Linked DNA regions of Heyndrickxia acidicola. The protein of the gene in region 2 interacts with the protein of the main gene of each other region in a pairwise test. Links are inferred from orthologs where the notes say so. Each region holds a gene or a part of one and is shown on either strand. Other genes may lie near its edges.

What was found.
Region 1: the proteins of yycF (region 2) and lysA interact in binary tests that used the Escherichia coli proteins (3 or more experiments, as listed by UniProt). The link is inferred for Heyndrickxia acidicola from one-to-one orthologs.

Annotation. Positions count from the first base shown.
Region 1 is NZ_KV440953.1:494,777-504,106, reverse strand. What follows is about bases 3,898-6,838. They hold lysA (diaminopimelate decarboxylase), read right to left. Parts: upstream 6,058-6,838; coding sequence 4,738-6,057; downstream 3,898-4,737. Other genes in these bases: A5N88_RS02300 (spore germination protein), read right to left, coding at 6,197-6,838; A5N88_RS02310 (GNAT family N-acetyltransferase), read right to left, coding at 4,062-4,424. Outside these bases: A5N88_RS02335 (nucleoside recognition domain-containing protein), read right to left, coding at 1-80; A5N88_RS02330 (D-alanyl-D-alanine carboxypeptidase family protein), read right to left, coding at 73-1,188; SMC-Scp complex subunit ScpB, read right to left, coding at 1,367-1,960; A5N88_RS02320 (segregation/condensation protein A), read right to left, coding at 1,947-2,708; A5N88_RS24005 (YjcZ family sporulation protein), read left to right, coding at 2,911-3,003; A5N88_RS02315 (DUF309 domain-containing protein), read left to right, coding at 3,217-3,729; more of A5N88_RS02300, read right to left, coding at 6,839-7,681; spoVAEA (stage V sporulation protein SpoVABEA), read right to left, coding at 7,668-8,243; A5N88_RS02290 (stage V sporulation protein AB), read right to left, coding at 8,286-8,708; A5N88_RS02285 (stage V sporulation protein AA), read right to left, coding at 8,698-9,321. UniProt on the Escherichia coli protein: Specifically catalyzes the decarboxylation of meso-diaminopimelate (meso-DAP) to L-lysine. Is not active against the DD- or LL-isomers of diaminopimelate.
Region 2 is NZ_KV440953.1:3,349,258-3,361,025, forward strand. The notes cover bases 8,827-11,722. They hold yycF (response regulator YycF), read right to left. Parts: upstream 10,682-11,722; coding sequence 9,971-10,681; downstream 8,827-9,970. Other genes in these bases: walK (cell wall metabolism sensor histidine kinase WalK), read right to left, coding at 8,827-9,967. Also shown: A5N88_RS15560 (winged helix-turn-helix transcriptional regulator), read left to right, coding at 1-245; A5N88_RS15570 (zinc-binding alcohol dehydrogenase family protein), read left to right, coding at 875-1,903; 23S rRNA (pseudouridine(1915)-N(3))-methyltransferase RlmH, read right to left, coding at 2,472-2,951; A5N88_RS15585 (S1C family serine protease), read right to left, coding at 3,643-4,953; A5N88_RS15590 (MBL fold metallo-hydrolase), read right to left, coding at 5,207-6,001; A5N88_RS15595 (two-component system regulatory protein YycI), read right to left, coding at 6,008-6,829; A5N88_RS15600 (YycH family regulatory protein), read right to left, coding at 6,816-8,150; more of walK, read right to left, coding at 8,147-8,826. UniProt on the Escherichia coli protein: Response regulator member of the two-component regulatory system CpxA/CpxR which responds to envelope stress response by activating expression of downstream genes including cpxP, degP, dsbA and ppiA.

The DNA.
Region 1 (9,330 bases), 2.9 Mb from region 2 along the record:
TTTACTTGTTTCATTCTTCCATTTACTGCAGCAAAAATAAGCCCGACAATGGTCATCCCGATCCAAATATAATTAACCATTGTTCATTACACCTAACTGAATAAACAGTACCTGCTTGAAGATCCCAAGCCAGCTGGTTTTTTCAGTTTGTTTTTCCGTGCTATAGTAGACCGGGATACGCCGGATTTGTTTATTGTCCATATAAATAATAGCTTTTCCCACGATATGCGGTATTTTTTTGGGACTCTTCCATTTTTCACTTGGTTTTACAAGCTGATAGTCCACATGAATATCCGATTCCTCCTGTTTTTTCAAGGGATATACAACATCGTTTTTAATATATACATGGTTTTTTAGATACTTCGTCGTTATGGCATTCACCAAACCCTTTTCTAGAATTATAGTAGGATGGAAGTTCTTGAATCCATATTCATACATGGAAATATGATCATTCCAATCGTCAGAATCATTCAGAGTAACAGAAATCAAATTTTCACCATCCTTTGAAGCCGTTGTAACGAGAGTCCTTCTAGCCAGCTTGGTAAAACCTGTTTTCCCCCCTGTACAATATTTATATTTTTCGGTTAAAAGCCTGTTCTTATTTTTCCAGCCCTTATACATTTTAGTTCCTGCAATTTTTTCGTATGTTTTATTTTGCATGGCATAACGCGTAAGGACAGCCATATCGTAGGCTGTTGAAAAGTGGTCTGAACTGTCATCCAGTCCGCTTGGATTGGAAAAATGGGTATTAAGCATGCCTATTTCTTTGGCTTTTTGATTCATTAAGAAAACAAATCCCTGTATACTCCCTCCTACATGTTCAGCAATGGCATTAGCTGCATCATTCCCGGAACGAAGCATCAGACCGTAAACCAAATCCACCAGCTTTCTTTTTTCTCCTGCCTTTAAATAAAGGGAAGAGCCTTCCGTTCGGACTGCAGTTTCACTTATCATAAATGTATCATTCAGTTTACCCGATTCTATCGCAAGAATAGCCGTCATTATTTTTGTTATGGATGCAATTCTCCTAGGCTGGTTAGCATTTTTTTCATATAGAATCCGCCCGGTATCCTGATCCATTAATATTGCGCTGGCCGCTCCGACAGAAATGCTTGCAGAGGCCGGCTTAGAAGGCATGAGTGCTAAAAGCATCATCACGATGAATAAACGTGCAAGGAAATGTTTCATATAAGTGCTCCTCTTCCTTTTCATTATCTGCAGTATTTCCGGAGAGAATCACATGGCAGCCGTCACGATCTTTTCTCTCACCCAACTTCACCCCATCTTTGTACAAGTTTATGCAGAACCAAGGTTGATATGAATAAAAAAGAGGCCATTTGCTAAGCAAACAGCCTCTTGTCTTCTATTATTCATTAGTTTCCATCGACTCTTTGAATTTCTCAAAAAATAAATCCGCTTCGTCGAGATCATTTTCTTCATCAATATCCTGGGATAGCGGCGGAAGTTCACTTAAGTCCTTTAACCCAAAATAATCAAGGAATTCTTTCGTAGTACCATATAAAATGGCCCTGCCTGCTCCTCCTGCACGGCCAGCTTCCTTGATCAGTCCTTTTGCCATTAAAGTTTGCAATGGCCGTTCTGTTTTTACACCCCGTATTTCTTCTATTTCCAGCCTTGTGATCGGCTGTTTATAGGAAACAATGGCGAGTGTCTCAAGTGCAGCCTGTGAAAGTGTAGAAGAACCAGGAGCTTCAACCAATCGCTTTAGATAATCCGCGTTCTCCTTTTTGGTTGCCAGTTGATATGTATTCGCTATCTCGACCAGGGTAATACCTCTATCTGGATCATTTTCATACTCTTCTTTGAGCGTATGAATAAGTTCAATCGTTTTTTCTTCCTCTACTTCAAGTACAGCCATCATTTGTTTAATGGATAGTCCTTCGTCACCCGCAGCGAAAAGCAAGCTTTCTAGGATCCCTTTCCAATTAGTTGTTTCCAACTACGCTCGCTCCTTTCCGGGCAACATAAATTTCTTCAAAATTTCCTTCCTGGTCCACAAAAATTTCATTCCTTTTCATTAATTCCAATACTGCTAAAAAGGTAATAACAATATGCTCTTTGTCCTGATAAGGGAAGAGTGAATAGAAACTTTTTTTTCCCCGAATTGAATTCAATTCTTTTGTTATTTCATCCATTCTCGTTTCAATTGATATTTCCTGCCGGGCTATTTTAGTTGATAACGGCTTTTGAAGCTTCTTTCTTCTTAACAGCTTATTTAATGCGCCAATCATATCATAGAGCGATACTTCGACTTCCTGTTTATCCATCTGAGTTTCAGTCATCAATTCTGTCAAATCACTTGGGGGCTTTGTAAACATTTGGCCGCGGTCCATTTCCAGGTTCTTCAACTGCTGGGCAGCCTCTTTGTATTTTCTGTAAACAACCAGCTGTTCAACAAGATTGTCCCGTGGATCTTCCATATCGGGTTCGAGCTCATCCTCAAAAAATTCTTCTTCCTGCTGAGGAAGCAGCATTTTGCTTTTTATTGCAAGCAGGGTAGCAGCCATGACTAAATACTCACTCGCAATATCTAACTCCAGTTCCTTCATTGCATGGACATATAGTAGATATTGTTCGGTAATTTCAGACATAGGGATATCATATATATCAATTTCAAGACGATTTATCAAGTGAAGCAAAAGATCCAAAGGTCCTTCAAAAGCTTCGATTTTTACATTATACTCCATACAATCACCAATTCTAATATTCAAGCCTAAAGGGCTATTAATAGTATAGATGATTATAAGGCATCCTCCAATAAAAATTTTTTCACAGTCTTCCTAATCCCCGGACTTTACAAATAGAAATTTCCCCCTTTGGGCTCTGGCCCATACACCTTTATTCCGTTCTACATACAATACATCGAATGAAAAAACAGGAGGGATTTACATGGGAGACGGAGTTGGATATGGCGGAGGCTTTGCGTTAATCGTAGTATTATTTATTTTATTGATTATCGTTGGCGCTGCATATATTTACTAAAAACAAGAACACAAGGATAAATCCTCGAAAAGAAGTCGGTCTAGCTGCCGATTTCTTTTCCCTTTATTGGTTTATTTTTATAGATGTTAAAAAATTGAAACCTTGGAGTTCTTGAGGATACATATGATAAGCTAGAACGGTGCATCATCTACAATCTATTTCGTGCTACCGCTAAGTATCAAGGAAAGCTTTATGGAGAGGAGTTTATAAACATTGCATTATCCTTCCGAATATATATCTTATTTAATTCATTTTCATGGGGATCGGGATTACTTTGAGTGCCATGAAATTTTAGAGGAATATTGGAAAGAGTCCAATGATTTCAACAGGGATTCAGTGTGGGTAGGTCTCATCCAGGTGGCCGTTGCATTCTATCATTACCGCCGCAGGAACCTAAAAGGTGCCTCCCGGTTATTAACCAGATCTAGGAATCTATTAAGTAAAAAAGAACAGGATATCCATCACCTCGGATTGGACTACCCTAAACTCCTGAATATTTTAGATGTCTCTATTGCAAAACTTAGCTCAGGTCAACCTTATAAAAGCATTGACCTTCCCATTCTTGACTCTAAGCTTTTACAGCTGTGCTTGACAGAGTGTAAAAAGAACGACTTCCAATGGAATATGCCAAGTGATCTGCAAAATCACTTTATTGTTAACAGACATTTAGTCAGAGACCGTTCTGAAATTGAGAAAATGAGATTAGTTGCGTTAAGTCAAAAGTGAAAAAAATGCAAAGGCATCGCTTGGCTAAGAAAAGCGTAAGCCATAAGGTTTCACATAAATTGGCTATTTATTTCCGCTCTAATCTATAGAGCAAAAACCACAAAAATTCCAATTTTCAAGTTCAATAATAAATCTTAAATTTTTATTTTGAAAACTGCTCGTTTTTTAGCTGAGCTGAAAGTCGTGTGAAACTTCTGTTTCACACGAATGAGCTAAAAAACAACGGCGTCCTTTAACAAAGCCTATTATAAATTATTAAAGTATGTAGAGCGTTTCAATCTATAAAGTAATAAAAAATTTTATACTTTCCTCTAAAACAAAAAGCAGACGCATTATTCCTTTGCGTCTGCTTCTTCAAGGTCACATTTATCAAAAAATGCTACAGTATGCGGATTGGGTATAAGCTGTTTATCCTCATATATCTGTTTTAATGATTTCATCATATTTTTTCCGACACCTTGTTGCCTGTGAGAAGGATTTACGGATATATGTTGAATTTCTACTATTTGACCATTGATTGTCACTCCAATAAGACCAATCAAATCTTCCTCTTTCCAAAAAAAGAGCTGCCAATCATCTTCTGTTTCATATTGCTTTATGGTCTGCTGCAGCCTTTTAAGATCCTTTTCGTTGGGCATAAATGATAATAGCCCCATTGCAATCTTTTCAAAGGCTTTTTTATATCGAATTAACATAACATATCCCTCGTTATCTTTTTCCGTTTTTTACCTTTTTCCTTACAGTATAGACCATGCCTTCTTAGAATAAACAGTATTCTACCTGTACATTGCCATTTTTGGATAGGACGGTGTCTGCTTTACTTACCAGGTAGAAGAAAAAAACAATCGTACACACCCCAAATGAGTGCAGCCATGATTAACAGAATAAATAACCAGACATTTTTTTACGCATTTTTATCTCCCAATACCAGTATAAGCTCCGTAACAAAATTTGTTCTTACTCGTTATTGTACCTATTTTCTTTTTTTTTCGCAATCCTTTGAATCTATTAAGATTGAACATTGACATTATAAGGAAGATCATGACGAATAATATCTTCATATGTTTCACGTCTTATCACCAATTGAGCTTCTCCATTTTCAACAAAGACAACCGGAGGGCGTGGAATACGATTATAATTATTTGACATTGAGTATCCATATGCTCCTGTACAGAAAACAGCCAAAATATCGTCGTTATTTGTTTTTGGAAGCGGCAAGTCCCAGATGAGCATATCTCCTGATTCACAGCACTTCCCTGCGATGGATACATATTCTTCCACAGCGTCGTTTGGACGGTTCGCTAAAGCAGCTTCATATTTTGCTTCATAGAGCGCAGGACGAATATTATCACTCATGCCGCCATCTACAGCTAAATATTTCCTTACATCCGGTACCTGTTTGCTTGAACCAATGGAATAAAGAGTAGTTCCTGCTTCGCCGACTAGCGACCTGCCTGGTTCAATCCAAATTTCAGGCATTGGCAAATCAAGACTTTCTGTATGACGCTTTACTTCGATTACAATTTTTTCGACATAATCAGATGGAGCCAGCGGAACATCTTCTTCTGTATACCTGATTCCGAATCCTCCCCCCAAGTTTAAAACAGATGGAAAATAGGAATACTTCTTCTCCCAGTCATGCAATTTATCAATGATTTTGTGAGCAGCAAGCACGAAACCAGTCGTTTCAAATATTTGTGAACCAATATGGCAATGAACACCAAGCAGATTTACATGATCAGACTCCAAAGAAAGCTTTAAGGCTTCTTCCGCCTGTCCATTCTGCAGGTCAAAGCCAAATTTAGAATCCTCCTGGCCTGTCAGGATATAGTCATGTGTATGGGCTTCTATTCCCGGAGTTATCCTTAATAGAATATCCATCTTGCAGTCCTTTTCACTGCATAACCCCGTTAATAGGTCCAGCTCATAAAAATTGTCGACTACCACACAGCCAATTTTGTGTTCTATAGCCATTAACAGTTCTTCTCTGCTTTTGTTATTCCCATGAAAGTGAATCTTCTTAGTCGGGAATTGTGCAGCAAGAGCCGTATATAATTCTCCTCCTGAGACCACATCCAAAGACAAACCCTCTTCTTCAGCAAGATTAAGCATGGCGATGGATGAAAAGGCCTTGCTTGCATAGGCTACTTGCGAACGCACTCCCAGCTTTTCAAATGTATGTTTAAATGACCTTGCCCTTTCTCTAATGAGCTGTACATCATAGACATACAAAGGCGTACCATAATTTTTAACCAATTCCATCGTATCTACTCCGCCTATTTGCAGATGGCCATTTTCGTTGACCTTTTGGGTTCCATATAAATGCATTCTCTTCATCTCCATGCCTTAGCTTTTACAACCGAAAACTGATGTAAAATAGACAGCTGTCATAGGACAAACTGTCTATTTAAAATCTTAACGGAAATTAGATAAACTTTATCATAGAACAACCATTTTGACAATGGTCTTACTCCTTTGGAGGCTGTCTAAATCGATCCCTTGGATGTACAATGCTCGGACGGTATATAGAGCCCGGAATAGGGCGCCGGATGAGAATATGGACGAATGCAGGCGGATTAAACGGTATAAACGGCCACATGTAAGGAGTATTCAATGAACGATTTGAAATTAAAAACAGTAAAAATACTGTGCACCCTATGACTAGACCCGGCAATTTAAAGATAGCTACTATTATTAGCAATGCCCATCTCACCAGCTTGTTAGCTACACTTAATTCGTAGCTTGGCGTAGCAAAGGTTCCTACAGCTGCTATCGCAACATACAGAATAACCTCTGCCGTAAAAAGACCTACACTGACCGCTATCTGGCCGATCATGACTGCAGCAATTAAACCCATTGCCGTCGCCAACGGGGTAGGAGTATGAATCGCTGCTATCCTTAAGAATTCGATACCTAAGTCAGCTAATATAATTTGCACAAGCATTGGAATATGTGTATGTTTATTCGGACCAATAAACTCAAGATTATGCGGGAGCAGATGAGGCTCCAATACATATAAATACCATAATGGCAGCAAAAACAATGATGACATTATCCCAAGGAAACGGACTGACCTTAAAAATGTTCCAACCAAAGGTGCCTGCCTGTATTCCTCTGCATGCTGTGTATGATGGAAAAAGGTTGTCGGTGTAATGATGACACTGGGTGATGTATCAACAATAATTAGGACATGCCCTTCAAGCAAATGAATGGCCCCGGTATCGACACGCTCTGTAAACCTGACAAGAGGATATGGATTGTAGCCCTGGTGCAGAAGATATTCTTCTACTGTTTTGTCTGACATCGTAATACCATCTACTTCAATCGATTGGATCTCCTGCCGGATCGTGTCCACTAATCCCGGATTTGCGAGCCCTTCAATATAAGCGAGAGCAATGTCGGTTTTCCCTCTTTCTCCGACTTTTAACATTTCAAAGCGAAGACGTTCATCCCTTATTCTTCTCCTGGTAAGTGCTGTATTAAAAATAATATTCTCTACATACCCATCCCTTGAGCCGCGAACGACCTTTTCTGTGTCCGGTTCAGCCGGCTGACGCCCCGGATAGCTTCGGACGTCCACTATTAGGGCTATCGGTTCTCCATCCACCACAATGCCAATTAGGCCTGACAAAACCATATCGACCATTTCATCGATTGTTTTTACCTTCATGACCTGCTGATGCACGATTCTGTTTTCAACGATATCAAATACTTTACTTGAAAGCCGCTCTGTGTCATTTAAAGTAATCAGATATTCCATAATCTGAACGATGTAGGATGTATCCACTAAACCACTTATATAGTAAAAATGGATATCCTTTTTCAGAACTTTGATTTTGCGTACACCTAAGTCAAAGCTGACTCCTAGGCCAACCCGGCTTTTGAAGTAAGCTTCTAATTCGTCCACCCTTTCCGGAATTGGCTTTTTTGTACTCAAATCATTTTTCTCCATAGAACCCGCTCCTTTCTAATATCCATTCAACTGCTTTCTTCGTCACTGGAGCTCCATTGGTATAGTGATCAACCTTCCCCATTTTTCCGATGTCACCAATTCCTACGATGATAGGCAAATCCAACTGATCAAGACAATATACGGTATCTCCATTAACCTGCTTCATTTCCATTTCCGGAACACCAAATTTGTCCACCCCATAAGGAGTAATATTTCCTTCTTTGTCGAAACACACATCCACCTTTGTCCATTCCGCTTTGTGTGTTTTAGATGCTACGGCTATCGCTCCCAGCACGTTTATTTCTTTGTGATTTGCAATATATTTCAGTGCCTGCTCCCCTTTGCCTTCTCCTAAAAATCCGCTGTCGTCAAACATTACAAAGACCGGATCATAGGGAGCTTTTTTGATTAGCTTTAATATGGCTGGTCCAGTTAACGCAGTAGGGTTGCCGGCAGATTGTGAAATACACCGTCCTCCTATTTCCACTGCTATATGTTCAATTGCTTTTCTGGCATATTCATCTCCATCTGTAATTAATATCACCTGACGAAGCTTATTCATGCGGAATTTCCTTTCCAAAATAATTATTGCCTGTTCTAATTGCTACTGGTCTACAAAATAAATCCAATCAAACAAAGATCCAATGACTTTGCCAATAACAATTGCCATCAGCACAACGATTAGTTGTCCTTCCATCCCTATTCTTTTTGTAAGAATGGGAATAACGTTAACAACTTCGGTCAGCGCTGCTGCTATCATGCCTACAAATATGCCGCAAGCAAGGCCGATCGGCACCAAAAGAAACGAAGGCAGGTAAAGCTTAATGTCATATAATGCACCCCACGTTCCCGAGAGCGTCCCCATTATGATGGCCCCTTCATAGGCATGGATTAAGTGTTTCGTTTTGGATAGTTGGGTTAACCGCGGGATTAGTCCTAAAACTGTTAAGAAAGCAACATATCCGCATCCCACAATTAAACCTCCTGACAGTCCAAAAATGAGTATAAATAAAATACTAACGGTCATCATCAAGGCGCTTCAAATTCTCCTTATTCTCGTTCATAATGACATATTGGTCCAAGTCCTGCTGATAATTAAACACTTCTACCTCCAATGGGCTTGGTTCTTCATTAAACCGTTTTCTAAAAAGATGGTTAAAAAACATAATCATTCCAATTCCTAATCCAATGGAATAAGGGATTTGGAGCAAAAGAGGTTTTTTCACGGCATGGCCTGTTATAATCTTGTAGATTTTTTGATGAACAGCACCCATGCTGACATCTTCATGAAAATTCATAATGGCGAGAGCTGAACCTATAAACAGAAGAATCCAGATAAGCAGGAATACTGGTATACTGACTTCTTTCTTTTTATAAACAATTTCTATTATGGTTTGTGCAGGACCTATAATTTGAATATCCGTATTGTGATATACATCTTTAATAGCTGATACCACTTTCATCACATCGATGACCACATTGCTTTTATCCTGCTCTGTAATCTTATAAATTTCCTTCTTTTTAATTCTTGTAAGCACAGGTTCAGGTGCGATAATCTGGGCGAGTTCTCCAATTGTAATGGCACTTTCCGGTTTAACCTGAATCCGGTTAAACATACGCAGATAAATTGATTCCTCCATTGCTTTTCA
Region 2 (11,768 bases):
TCAGTGATCTCCAAAGGCTTTTTCCAAAAATATCTCATAAAATATTAACGAATCAATTAAGAGAACTGATGGAAGATGGAATCGTTCATCGCGAGGTTTATCCAGAAGTTCCACCGAAAGTGGAATATTCCATGACTGAATTGGGGATGACTTTGCTTCCTATCGTTGAAATGATGTATGTATGGGGAAAAAATCGGATAGCAGAAATCATAAAAGAAATGGATATTTCGGAATTAAACAATTAAGCATAAGCTTACATTTACAATGTTGCTTTACAAAACCTATTAGAAAAGAAGAGGGTGTCCCAAAAGCCTAACGGCTTTTTGGAGTCGACCCTCTTTTTGTGCATAAAAAAACAAGAAAACCGTTCTCTTTAGTATAATGCTGTCACCACAACAAACATAAACCAAGAAAGGAACGATTTTCTTATGTTCATTAACTATAACACAGACCAACCAAGTAACCCTCAAGATTTTCATTATATAAAAATGGAACGGCCGTTCCAAGATAAGGAATATCAAAAATATCCCTGTTAATAAACTCTGAGACCTTTTGCTTCGTCACCATTGCTTTATGGGCAATCGTTCCTTCCTTTATAGGATCTCCGGCGCTAATTTTCAAATAAATTCGTTTACTTGGCCGATAGTAGATATATTCTTTTGTATTAGAAACAGCAATCGAACTTTCATCCGAAAATAATTCACCAATGACGTCCAGCAGTGAACTTAAGGTTATATCTTCCATACTATTAACACCTCATTCACATCTATATTAACACTTAATTTCACTGATGCTTAGAAACTATAGGCTAATAGTAATTATTTTAAGCCATACTAATAACAGGTATACTAATAAGGAAAGGATGTGGTTTATCATGAATACAATGAAGGCGGTAGGATTAACTCGTTACCTTCCAATTGACAATCCCCAAAGCCTGGTGGACGTAGTTGTAGAAAAACCAAAAGCAACGGGTCGTGACATTTTGGTCAAAGTTGCGGCCATATCGGTCAATCCTGTTGATACAAAGGTACGAGCTCCTAAGGAAAGAGTTGAGGAAGTTCCTAAAATTCTAGGTTGGGATGTAGCAGGAGTCGTCGAAGAGACAGGCCCGGATTGTTCATTGTTTCGTCCGGGAGATGAAGTTTTTTATGCTGGCAGTATTGCACGACAAGGCGGAAACAGTGAATACCATCTGGTCGATGAACGAATCGTTGGGCGCAAACCTGTTTCCTTAAGTTTTGTGGAAGCCGCAGCTCTTCCTCTAACCTCCATTACAGCTTGGGAAGCGTTATTTACCCGAATGTCTATTTCCCAAGATCCGGGCCCTAACAAAGGAAAGGCTCTGCTGATCATTGGTGCAGCCGGGGGTGTAGGTTCCATTGCCACTCAGCTTGCAAAACAAGCGGGGCTTACCGTAATCGGGACTGCTTCCCGATCGGAAACTGTTAGCTGGGTTAAATCAATGGGAGCGGACTATACCATTAATCACCATGACCCGCTCCTTCCACAACTTGAAGCAATTGGATTTACAAACGTTCCGTACATTTTTTGCCTGAATGCTTTGGAAAAACACTGGGCCGGTATTAGCGAAGCTATCTCTCCGCAAGGAGTTGTGTGCGCAATTGATGATCCAACCTCTCCGCTGGACCTCAAATTGCTTAAGCAAAAAAGCGTCACCTTCGTGTGGGAGTTTATGTTTACTCGCCCTGTTTACGAAACAGATGATATGATTGAGCAGCATCTATTGCTTAATCGTATTGCTGATGCTGTGGACCATCAAAAATTAAAGACAACACTGGCCGAAGTCCTTGGACCGATCTCAGCAGAAAATGTCCGTCAAGCCCACAAATTTTTGGAGAGCAATAGGACGATTGGTAAAATTGTACTAGAAGGTTTTGTTTAAAAACCTGTTTGCACAGAGTATAAAAAACAATGAGGTTTCCCGATAAATCGGTGATTCGATAATAATTTACTGGATTTTTCACATTAACATGGGGGTTTTTGAAAGCTGAACTAAAAAACTCTGGAGGATTAACAAAGCAAGTTAAAAATGGTTTAAGTTGGGCTACTTTCTTCTTTGGTTTTCTAACGGCTATTCCGCGGAGATTTAAAATGGGCTATTATAATGCTTAATTGCGGAGTATTTGAATCATTTACGCTGTGGATTGGTTCAACTGTAACGGGGATTGTGTTTTCTTTTATTTAAAATAAATTATACATAAAAGAACTAATTGAAAAGGTTACCAGCCCGCTAATGATGAATCAAGGGCCTTATTAGAAAATAACCAAATCATTTCCAAAACTGCATAATCCAAAAGGCTGGCTAAATGAAATTTCTGTTTATTTAGACAGCCTTTTTGCTTTATTAGCCTGTCAACATCCTTTCACAGTGCTAGTCAATTTAAAAACTGGATTAAATAGATTAAATTTTTTTCAATGTTTAGATTCTTATATTCCCTCAAAAACCTCATTTACTTATGATACGGTTCACCCCTATTAATCCTAAAAGCCCGATACACCTGCTCCACCAAAATCAGTCTCATGAGCTGATGTGGGAAGGTCATTTTTGAAAAAGAAAGGTCATCATCTGCCCTTTTTAAGACCTCGTTGCTTAGTCCCAGGGAGCCGCCGATAATAAATGCGATTTTGCTTTTTCCGTATGTAGCAAGCTTGTCCAGCGAATCAGCCAGATCTTCTGATGTCATCATTTTTCCTTTTATCGCGAGAGCAATGACATGTGTATCCTGGCTAATTTTTGCAAGGATCCGCTCCCCTTCTTTTTTCTTTACCTGCTCCATTTCAGAATGACTCAGAACCTCCGGAGCTTTTTCGTCCGGCACTTCAATCACTTCCACTTTTGCATAAGCAGATAAACGTTTTAGGTATTCTTCAATTCCTTGCTTTAAATATTTTTCTTTTAATTTTCCTACTGTAATGATAGAGATATTCACAGGTCGCCCTCCTTTTACAAACACGTTATCCACAGATGTTATCCACATATCCACAAAAAGTATCCACATTTTGTATAGGAATACTTGTTCCCTACTAGATATATAAATGGCTAATCCTTGTTCACAAGCTGTGGATAATCCTTAAACCGCATCAATTCTTTATTTTTATATTAGTATTAACTCTAATTTTTTTAGTTTCCCCATCTATCCACAGGCTATCATACCATAAATCCATTCTCTTTTTATCCACAAAGCTTGCACTGGGATTGTTTTTATTCTTCTATTGCACAAGAAAAGCGCAAGCGCCTTGCTCATCGGCGTACGGATTCCGGAGTCTTTGACTGAGATAAAGGAAACACAGCGAGGTTCTTCACGAGCTGATGTTGACTTATCGCAGGGAGAAGACGGAGAAATCCGCTAGCCGATAGGCGCTGGAGCTGGACAATGAAAAGCACAAGCGCCTTGCTCTTCGGCGTACGGATTCCGGAGTCTTTGACTGAGATAAAGGAAACACAGCGAGGTTTTTCACGTGCCGATGTTGACTTATCTTAGTGAGGGGATATAGAAATCTGCTAGCCGATAGGCGCTGAAGCTAGACAAGAAAAATATCCGCCGGCTCAGCATTTTCTAATTTCCTAAGCATAAAAAAAAGCGGAAAGCCTCATCCGCTTTCCGCTCTTCTCTCTTAATGCTACATATTCGATTCATCCACTAGCTTCAGTGTCACTTCTTTTTGTACACCGTTGCGGTAGTATTGAACCGTCACGCTGTCACCGGGTTTTTTCTTATCATATAAATATTTTCTCAATGAAATGATGTCTGTCACCTTATGGCCATCCAAGGCTGTAATGACATCGAGCTCCTTTAATCCGGCTGCTTGTGCAGGGGAGTTATTTGTGACCTTTTGAATCATAACACCATCTGTCACACTGCTAGGAAGCTTTAATGTTTCTTGCTGATGGTACTGAGAAATATCACTGACATTTTGTAATTGGACTCCCATTGCAGGGCGTTTTACCTTTCCATACTCCTCTATGTCTTGAATGATCGGTCTTGCTGTATTAATCGGAATAGAGAAACCAATACCTTCTACAGCACTTTGGGCAATCTTCATTGAGTTGATCCCTATAACCTGTCCAGCAATGTTGATTAAAGCACCGCCGCTGTTGCCTGGGTTAATGGCAGCATCTGTTTGAATAACCTCTTCCTGATAGTCCTCTACACCATCATCATTTAAATCAATCGGTACTGTACGATTTAGGCCTGATACAACCCCTTGGGTAACGGAGCCTGAAAACTCTTCGCCAAGCGGATTTCCTATAGCAATAACCGGTTCGCCCAATTTTAAAGCATCAGAATTTCCGAACTGTGCCACCTGGTTAATCTTAGAGCCGTCTACTTCCAGTACAGCAAGGTCTGACCACATATCTCCGCCTCTTAGCTTAGCTGGAAGTTTTGTTCCGTCTGAAAGTGTAACCTCTAATTGATCGGCACCGCTGACAACATGGTAGTTTGTTACAATATACGCCTTGCCGCCTGCTTTTTTATAAATAATTCCGGATCCTGTTGCTGCTGGCTCCTCCTGCCCTTGGCTGCTCTGGCCGCCTTGGCTCTGGTCACCACCTTGGCTTTGATCGCCGCCCTGGCTCTGGTCGCCTTGGCCCTGATTGTATTGGTCTGAGCCCCCTCCCTGGCCCAGATTACCCCAAAAGCTTTCTTTTTGAATGTTTGTAATACCCACAACCGTCTTTTCCGAGGAGGCGACTGCTCTTGTTACATCCGTATTAACATTTAATGAAAGGTTTTGCGTTTTAGAAGGTACTGTCTGAGTGGCATCCTGGACTGGCTGATTTCCTTCAACATTACCTGAAAGCATTGGAAAAGCAATAAGAACGATAAGTGCACCAACAATAACGCCAATTAGTCCTGTAAAGAAATAACCGCGCTTACTTCCCCTCTGCCTATAAGAACGATTCTGTTCATCATTATCATAGTAGCCCATAAAACCATTCCTTTCCATCCAAGTGATAATGTTATTTTTCCTATTGTTATTGTTATTATAATCAGCTTTTCTTAATTTTTCATGAATACACCATAAGAATTACCAAATTTACTAATATGTATATAGAAAAAAAGAGAGGCCTTATATTTAAAACCTCCCTCTTATATTCCATCAAATTCTTCTTTTTAAACTCATTTAAAACCGCTATAAAATCATTATCCTACCAATAAAATAATGATCCTTCTGCCTCCTGTTAAATGGCTATAAGCGGTGTTGGTACCTTGGGGTCCGTATCATATAAAGAGAATTGTTCTCCTGCCTTAATCCCCCTTGTTTCAAGGGTTTGCTCAACGCTCATCCTTGCAAGGTCTTTCATATTATTATCTTGGCTTAAATGAGCTAAATATATGCGGCGCGTCCTATCCCCAATGACATCTCCCATTGCCAAAGCTGCATCCTCATTGGACACATGTCCTACATCACTTAAAATTCTTCTTTTAATATTCCATGGATATCTTCCCATTCTGAGCATCTGGACATCATGGTTACTTTCAAAAACATATACATCCGCATTCGATATAATGCCTTTCATTCGATCGCTTACATAGCCTGTATCAGTAATGACCACAATTTTGCTCTGTCCATAATGGAAGGAATAAAACATGGGCTCAGCTGCATCATGCGAAACTCCAAAGGATTCGATTTGCAACGAACCAAAGGACTTAGTCGTTTCCATATCAAAAGTGAACTTCAAATCCACTGGCACCTCGCCTATTAGCCCTTCCATGGCCTTCCACGTTTTGTCATTCGCATAAACAGGCAGATTATATTTTCGAGCGAGAACTCCCACACCCTTAATATGGTCACTATGTTCATGAGTTACTAAAATTCCGCTTAAGCTATCAATTTTCCGGTCAACTTCTTGAAATAAAGACTCCATCTGTTTGCCGCTGAATCCTGCATCAACTAAAAAAGAGTGGCTTTCTGTTTCAACGTATATGGCATTTCCTGTACTGCCGCTCGCAAGTACACTAAAATGCATTGACATTCCTATTCACTCCAATATTTTATTCTGATTATTATCCGCCTGGAATACCTGTCCCTCGAAAGCATTTACAAAGAAGTTTTGCTGCTTATGATTATGTTCTACGACAAGGTGCCAGGTAGGAACCAATACTTGAACCTCAGTCAATTGTACCATTGTATAATAGCCCAGCTCAGCCTCTGTTACTTTACTGTTTGGCTGCAGCATCCCATTTGTATGCAATGCTTCGACTGCTTGAATAGCAGGAAGTACATCCTGTTCTTCATTTAATACTTTAATATCGTTTAATAGTGTTTGGTCGTATGAGGTCACTTGGTTTTTATTATTAAGGTAAAAAATGATATGTCCGCTCATATTATTGTAAATGGTTTTAAAATTATATTGTTCACAGTATTCAATCTGCTTTTTGTTTTTATCATAATTACAAAAACTATACTTATTGCCATCCACTAAATTCGTTTTTACATAAGGGTCAAGCTGTCTTTCAATGGAATCTCCACTCATTTTCCCCTTTAAAGCAAGGGGACTCTTAATAATGGAAGAAATGGTGGAATTATTGCTATCATTTATCGTAACTTTTTGGTCTGTTAAATTTTGAATATCCTTACTTGTAAATGACCTTGTATTTGCACTGATAAATTGGCTTTTTTCCTTCGTTTGAGGCAAATGGTCATAATTGATATCATCCGCCTTCAATCTTTGCTCCAAAGAGTAATCTGGGATAAATTCCAGCTTGCTTTTAGAGTACTTATAACAAAACTGGGTTAAAAGGTACACATCCAGAACAAGAAAGACGAGAATAAACATTGTTTTGGTCTTACTCCAATCCACCCTGTTTACCTCCTAACTGATCCTGTGAGACGGGAATCCAGTCACCATTGTATAAGTAATACCATTCAGGTTCAAAAATAAGAACGTTATTCTGCTTAGAATCATAGTCTGTATCATTGATAAGCTGGTACCCTATCTGCAAATCGTCTACTCTATCAAGACTGATGCCTGAAATCTTGCTTATTTCCTGAATCACTTCAGCGCCGCCAGGAAGCATGCTTTCCGAAACCTTCTGAGGTACAAGAATCGCCAATCTATAGAACGGACGATTATATTGATAGATTTCATTTTCTCCCCATTGGAGCATTATTTCAGCCATTTTAGAGTTTTCAAAGACAGGGGTTCCGTGTAAATACATTCTAAATATCACTTGATGCTTTTTCAGGTTCATTTGGAAATAGTGATAGGTATCCGTCCACATTCCAGGGTGATTCATAAACTCCAGGCTTCTTTTTAATAAATCATCTGCATTGGTTTGATAATTGGAATCTTCTGAAGGATTTATATAATAAAGCATTTTGCTTGAATCATTCGTCCTCATCATACTTGTCCCATTGGTATACTCCTGGGAATCACCAACCTCTCCCTTTTTAACAAAGTTAGGATCTGGAAAGAGGGCTCTCTCAAACTTTTCTGGGGGGACTTCATCCGTTATATAACGGTACGTGTTCATATTTGTTTGATCTTTAGGCAGCAAAATGGTTTTCCCTTTAGAAAGATTATAAACATCATACAGTTTGTAAGAATCATAAAGTGTTTTATTAATGTCCTTCATTAAGGAACTAATATATTGATAGTTTACTGAGCAGACGTATGCCTTTTGTGATGTGGTTGAAAGAAAGTAGAGATTATTATCCCTGTGTCCGCCATCTGTAAAATCAATCACAATTCGATTAAAAGAGGTATCCGGCAGGCTCTTATCATTAAATTGAACTACGTCCTTATAGACCTTTACAGGAACATTTTCAGGAAAAACAATATCAACATGGTTGTTCCCTATCTCCAGAGAGTTAATATCCTTAACGGAGAGCGTTTTTATTCCTTGGCTGCCGTAAAAGCTCCAGCCTTTCATCTCCTTTAAAATATCGTTTATTTCAGATTCATCCGTTGTTCCATAATGCCTGTTTACCTGGTTAACCATAATTTTCCCAGGCTTTATAAGACTTCCTGTATCTCTTTCCTCAGCAATGGAGACTTGATGAATATCTCTGCGGTCAATCGTATCGTAATGCGGCTGGAAATTCCAAATCATCCATGTTAAAAAGATACTTGCCGCGACAAATACGGCTAGGATCATCGTTTTAATTGTTTCGTATCTCATGACCACTCATCCTCTTGTGAGCGTTCATATGGAAGAGTGAAGTAAATAGTTGTTCCTTTCCCTTCAATACTGCTCGCCCAGATACGCCCACCATGTGCTTCAACTACTTCTTTTGCAATGGCAAGACCGAGGCCTGTCCCTCCCATTTGTCTGCTTCTTGCCTTATCTACACGGTAAAAACGCTCAAAGATTTTCTTTATATTATCCTTTGGAATGCCCATTCCCTGGTCCGAAATGCTTACTTCAATCATATTCTCCAGCTCTTTTACTTTAAATTTAACCTGTCCGCCTTCAGGAGAATATTTCAAGGCATTTGAAATAATATTATCCAATACCTGTGTCAGTTTATCTTCATCTATTTCTACGAATATTTCTGTATTTGGAAGCTTCCTTTTAAAAGTAACATGCTGTTCTTTCGTCATTTCAAAACGATCAATAATATGATGGAAGAACCCAATAAAGTTAACGTACTCTCTTGTTAACTGATCATCTTTGCTATCCATTTTCGACAGCTTTAATAGGTCGTTTACAAGACGAATCATCCGCTCTGTTTCATTTTGAGTAACTTTGAGAAAGCGCGGACCAATTTCCTCATCCTGCATCGCGCCATTTGCCAACGCCTCTAAATAACTCCTCATTGTTGTTAACGGCGTCCTTAATTCATGGGATACGTTTGCAACAAACTCACGGCGTTCGGCATCAATTTTCTCCTGCTCCGTTACATCATGAAGTACGGTAATTAAGCCGCTGACAAAACCTGTTTCACTCTGGATGATTGAAAAGTTGGCTCTTAGTATATACGTATTTTCCTTAGTGCTGAAATCAAGAAGAACAGAGTCCTGCTCTACCAAAAGATCTTCAAAGGTATACGTATCTTCTATTTTTAATAGAGAGATTAGCGGCTGAGAAAGTACTGTTTCACGTGAAACATCCAGAAGCTCTGACGCCGGGTCATTAATCAGGATGACTCTTCCTCTGCGATCTGTTGCAATCACTCCATCGGTCATATAAGCAAGGATTGATGCAAGCTTTCTGCGCTCACCCTCTGTTGTCGCCTGGGCTTCCTGAAGCTTTTTCGTCATATGATTAAAAGAATAGGCTAATTGGCCAATTTCATCGTTCCCATATACCTTTACTTTACGTGAAAAATTCCCCCTCGCCATGGCCATGGCCTGCTTTCTCATATCAGAAATAGGCCGCGATATGGTTCGGGCGAGAACAATTCCCAGGATGGCTGTAATTAAAAGGGCTATACCCGTCCCGGTTGCAAAGATATTATTAATTTCCTGCATGTTCTGATAAACGGTTTCTATTTTGGAAACTAAATAAACATATCCAATGACCTGGCCATTAGAGCTAATCGGCGATGTTACCACCCATAGCCGGTTTCCTGTGTGCTGGTCTAAAAAAATATTGTCCTGCTGGCTTTGAGAAGCAATAGCCTGATTCACTATTTTTTCTGTGGATTTTTGGCCAACGATTCCTTGATTGTTTGAATTTGACGTTCCCAATATGAGTCCATGACTGTTAATGAGGCGTGCCTCATAAATATCTTCTCCAGCAAAATCGGATAAAACTTTTCGAATCTCACTGGATTGGTCCTGGCCGCTCTTTTCACTTTCAAGCATCAGTTCCCGAAGATTATATTCAAGTGTTTTTACCTGAACAAGAATGGAATCTTTGAAATTATTTTCAAGGCGGAATTCTAACTTGTTTACAAAATATACGCCAATAATCTCCATTGCTACTAAAATAAGCAGCACATAGATTAAAACAAACTTAAGATGAATGGACTGAAAGATGCTAACCTTTTTCATATCTTACTCCTGTTCAGGATTGCGAAGATAATAACCGACTCCTCTTCGGGTTACAATCCAGCTTGGATGGCTTGGATTATCCTCAACCTTTTCACGTAAACGCCTTACTGTAACGTCAACAGTACGGACATCTCCATAATAATCATATCCCCATACGGTTTGAAGCAAATGTTCACGGGTCATAACCTGTCCGATATGCTTAGCAAGGTAGTATAGCAACTCAAATTCACGATGTGTAAGCTCAATGGTCTCCCCGCGCTTTGTCACAACATATGCGTCAGGATGAATCACAAGGGATCCAATGGCAATTTCATTGCTCTCCTCTTCTTCATCCGCTGCATTTGCGACATGCTGCTGGCGCCTTAGGTTTGCTTTAACGCGTGCAATCAGCTCTCTTGTACTAAAAGGCTTTGTAACATAATCATCAGCCCCTAGTTCCAATCCGAGCACTTTATCAATCTCAGAATCCTTAGCCGTCACCATAATAATCGGCATATCATACTTTTTCCGTACTTCACGGCATACTTCCATGCCATCTCTGTTCGGCAGCATAATATCTAAAACGATTAGCTCAGGCTGAACCTCTTCCACCATGCGAATCGCTTCGTCTCCATCGTAGGCACAATAAACCGTAAAGCCTTCCTTAGATAAATTAAACTGTAATATATCTGCAATTGGCTTTTCATCGTCAACTACTAATATCTTCTTATCCATTTTAAAACCTCCTGTTTCTTTCATGCATTCAACCTGCCATTTTATACAGCAGCTGGCTATTTTTTATAGGCTAAAGCCGTGTTATTAACATTATTTCATTTACCATTTAAGAGCATAAAGGCAAAAAAGCTCACAAAAAATATGAGTACACGTACTCTATCTTACTGTACCATTTTCTGACCTTTAATTCATCTTTTTCATAATATTAGCTGTTTCCAACTATTCCATTCTATAGGCGACACAAAAATACCTCTAGAGCAACCAGAGGTATTTAGTGAAGTGAAACATTTTTAGAGGCATGCTCAAATGATGTATAAACTTTAATCGGCCATTATATCAATCATGTTAAAAAAGCACTGCGAGAGTCTTTGTCATCGCAGTGCTTTTTGGTCAATGGCTCGGGACGGAATCGAACCGCCGACACAAGGATTTTCAGTCCTTTGCTCTACCGACTGAGCTACCGAGCCATAATAATAATGTTTCCTATAAAAAATTGTGCCTATCCTTCGTCCCGATTTCAGAAAGACAATTTATTTAATAAAAATCTATCTGACAAAATAAAAAAATGGCGGTCCCGACGGGAATCGAACCCGCGATCTCCTGCGTGACAGGCAGGCGTGATAACCGCTACACTACGGGACCATTTTTTTATGTAAATGGTGAGCCATGAAGGACTCGAACCTTCGACCCTCTGATTAAAAGTCAGATGCTCTACCGACTGAGCTAATGGCTCATAATGAGATGTGTTCTTAGATGTAGAATCTAATTTGAACCTTGTAAGCATCTACGACGTCCCAATCTCAGGATGTTTTGCAAGATGCGGCTCGATTGGTATGCTGATGTCATTTCGAATGAAGCTTATTCTGACGTGCTCTACCGACTGAGCTAATGGCTCATAATGAGATGTGTCCATGGATGAAAATCTATTTTGAACCTTTGGCATCATTGATGTCTTTTGATCTGTTCTTTTAAAGATTATCTCGTCCAGCAACGTTTATTATCTTATCACAGCCATTTACGCTTTTGCAACAACTTTCGTCAAATTTCTTAAAAAAAAATTAAAAAACAGGTTTAACCACCAGAATAC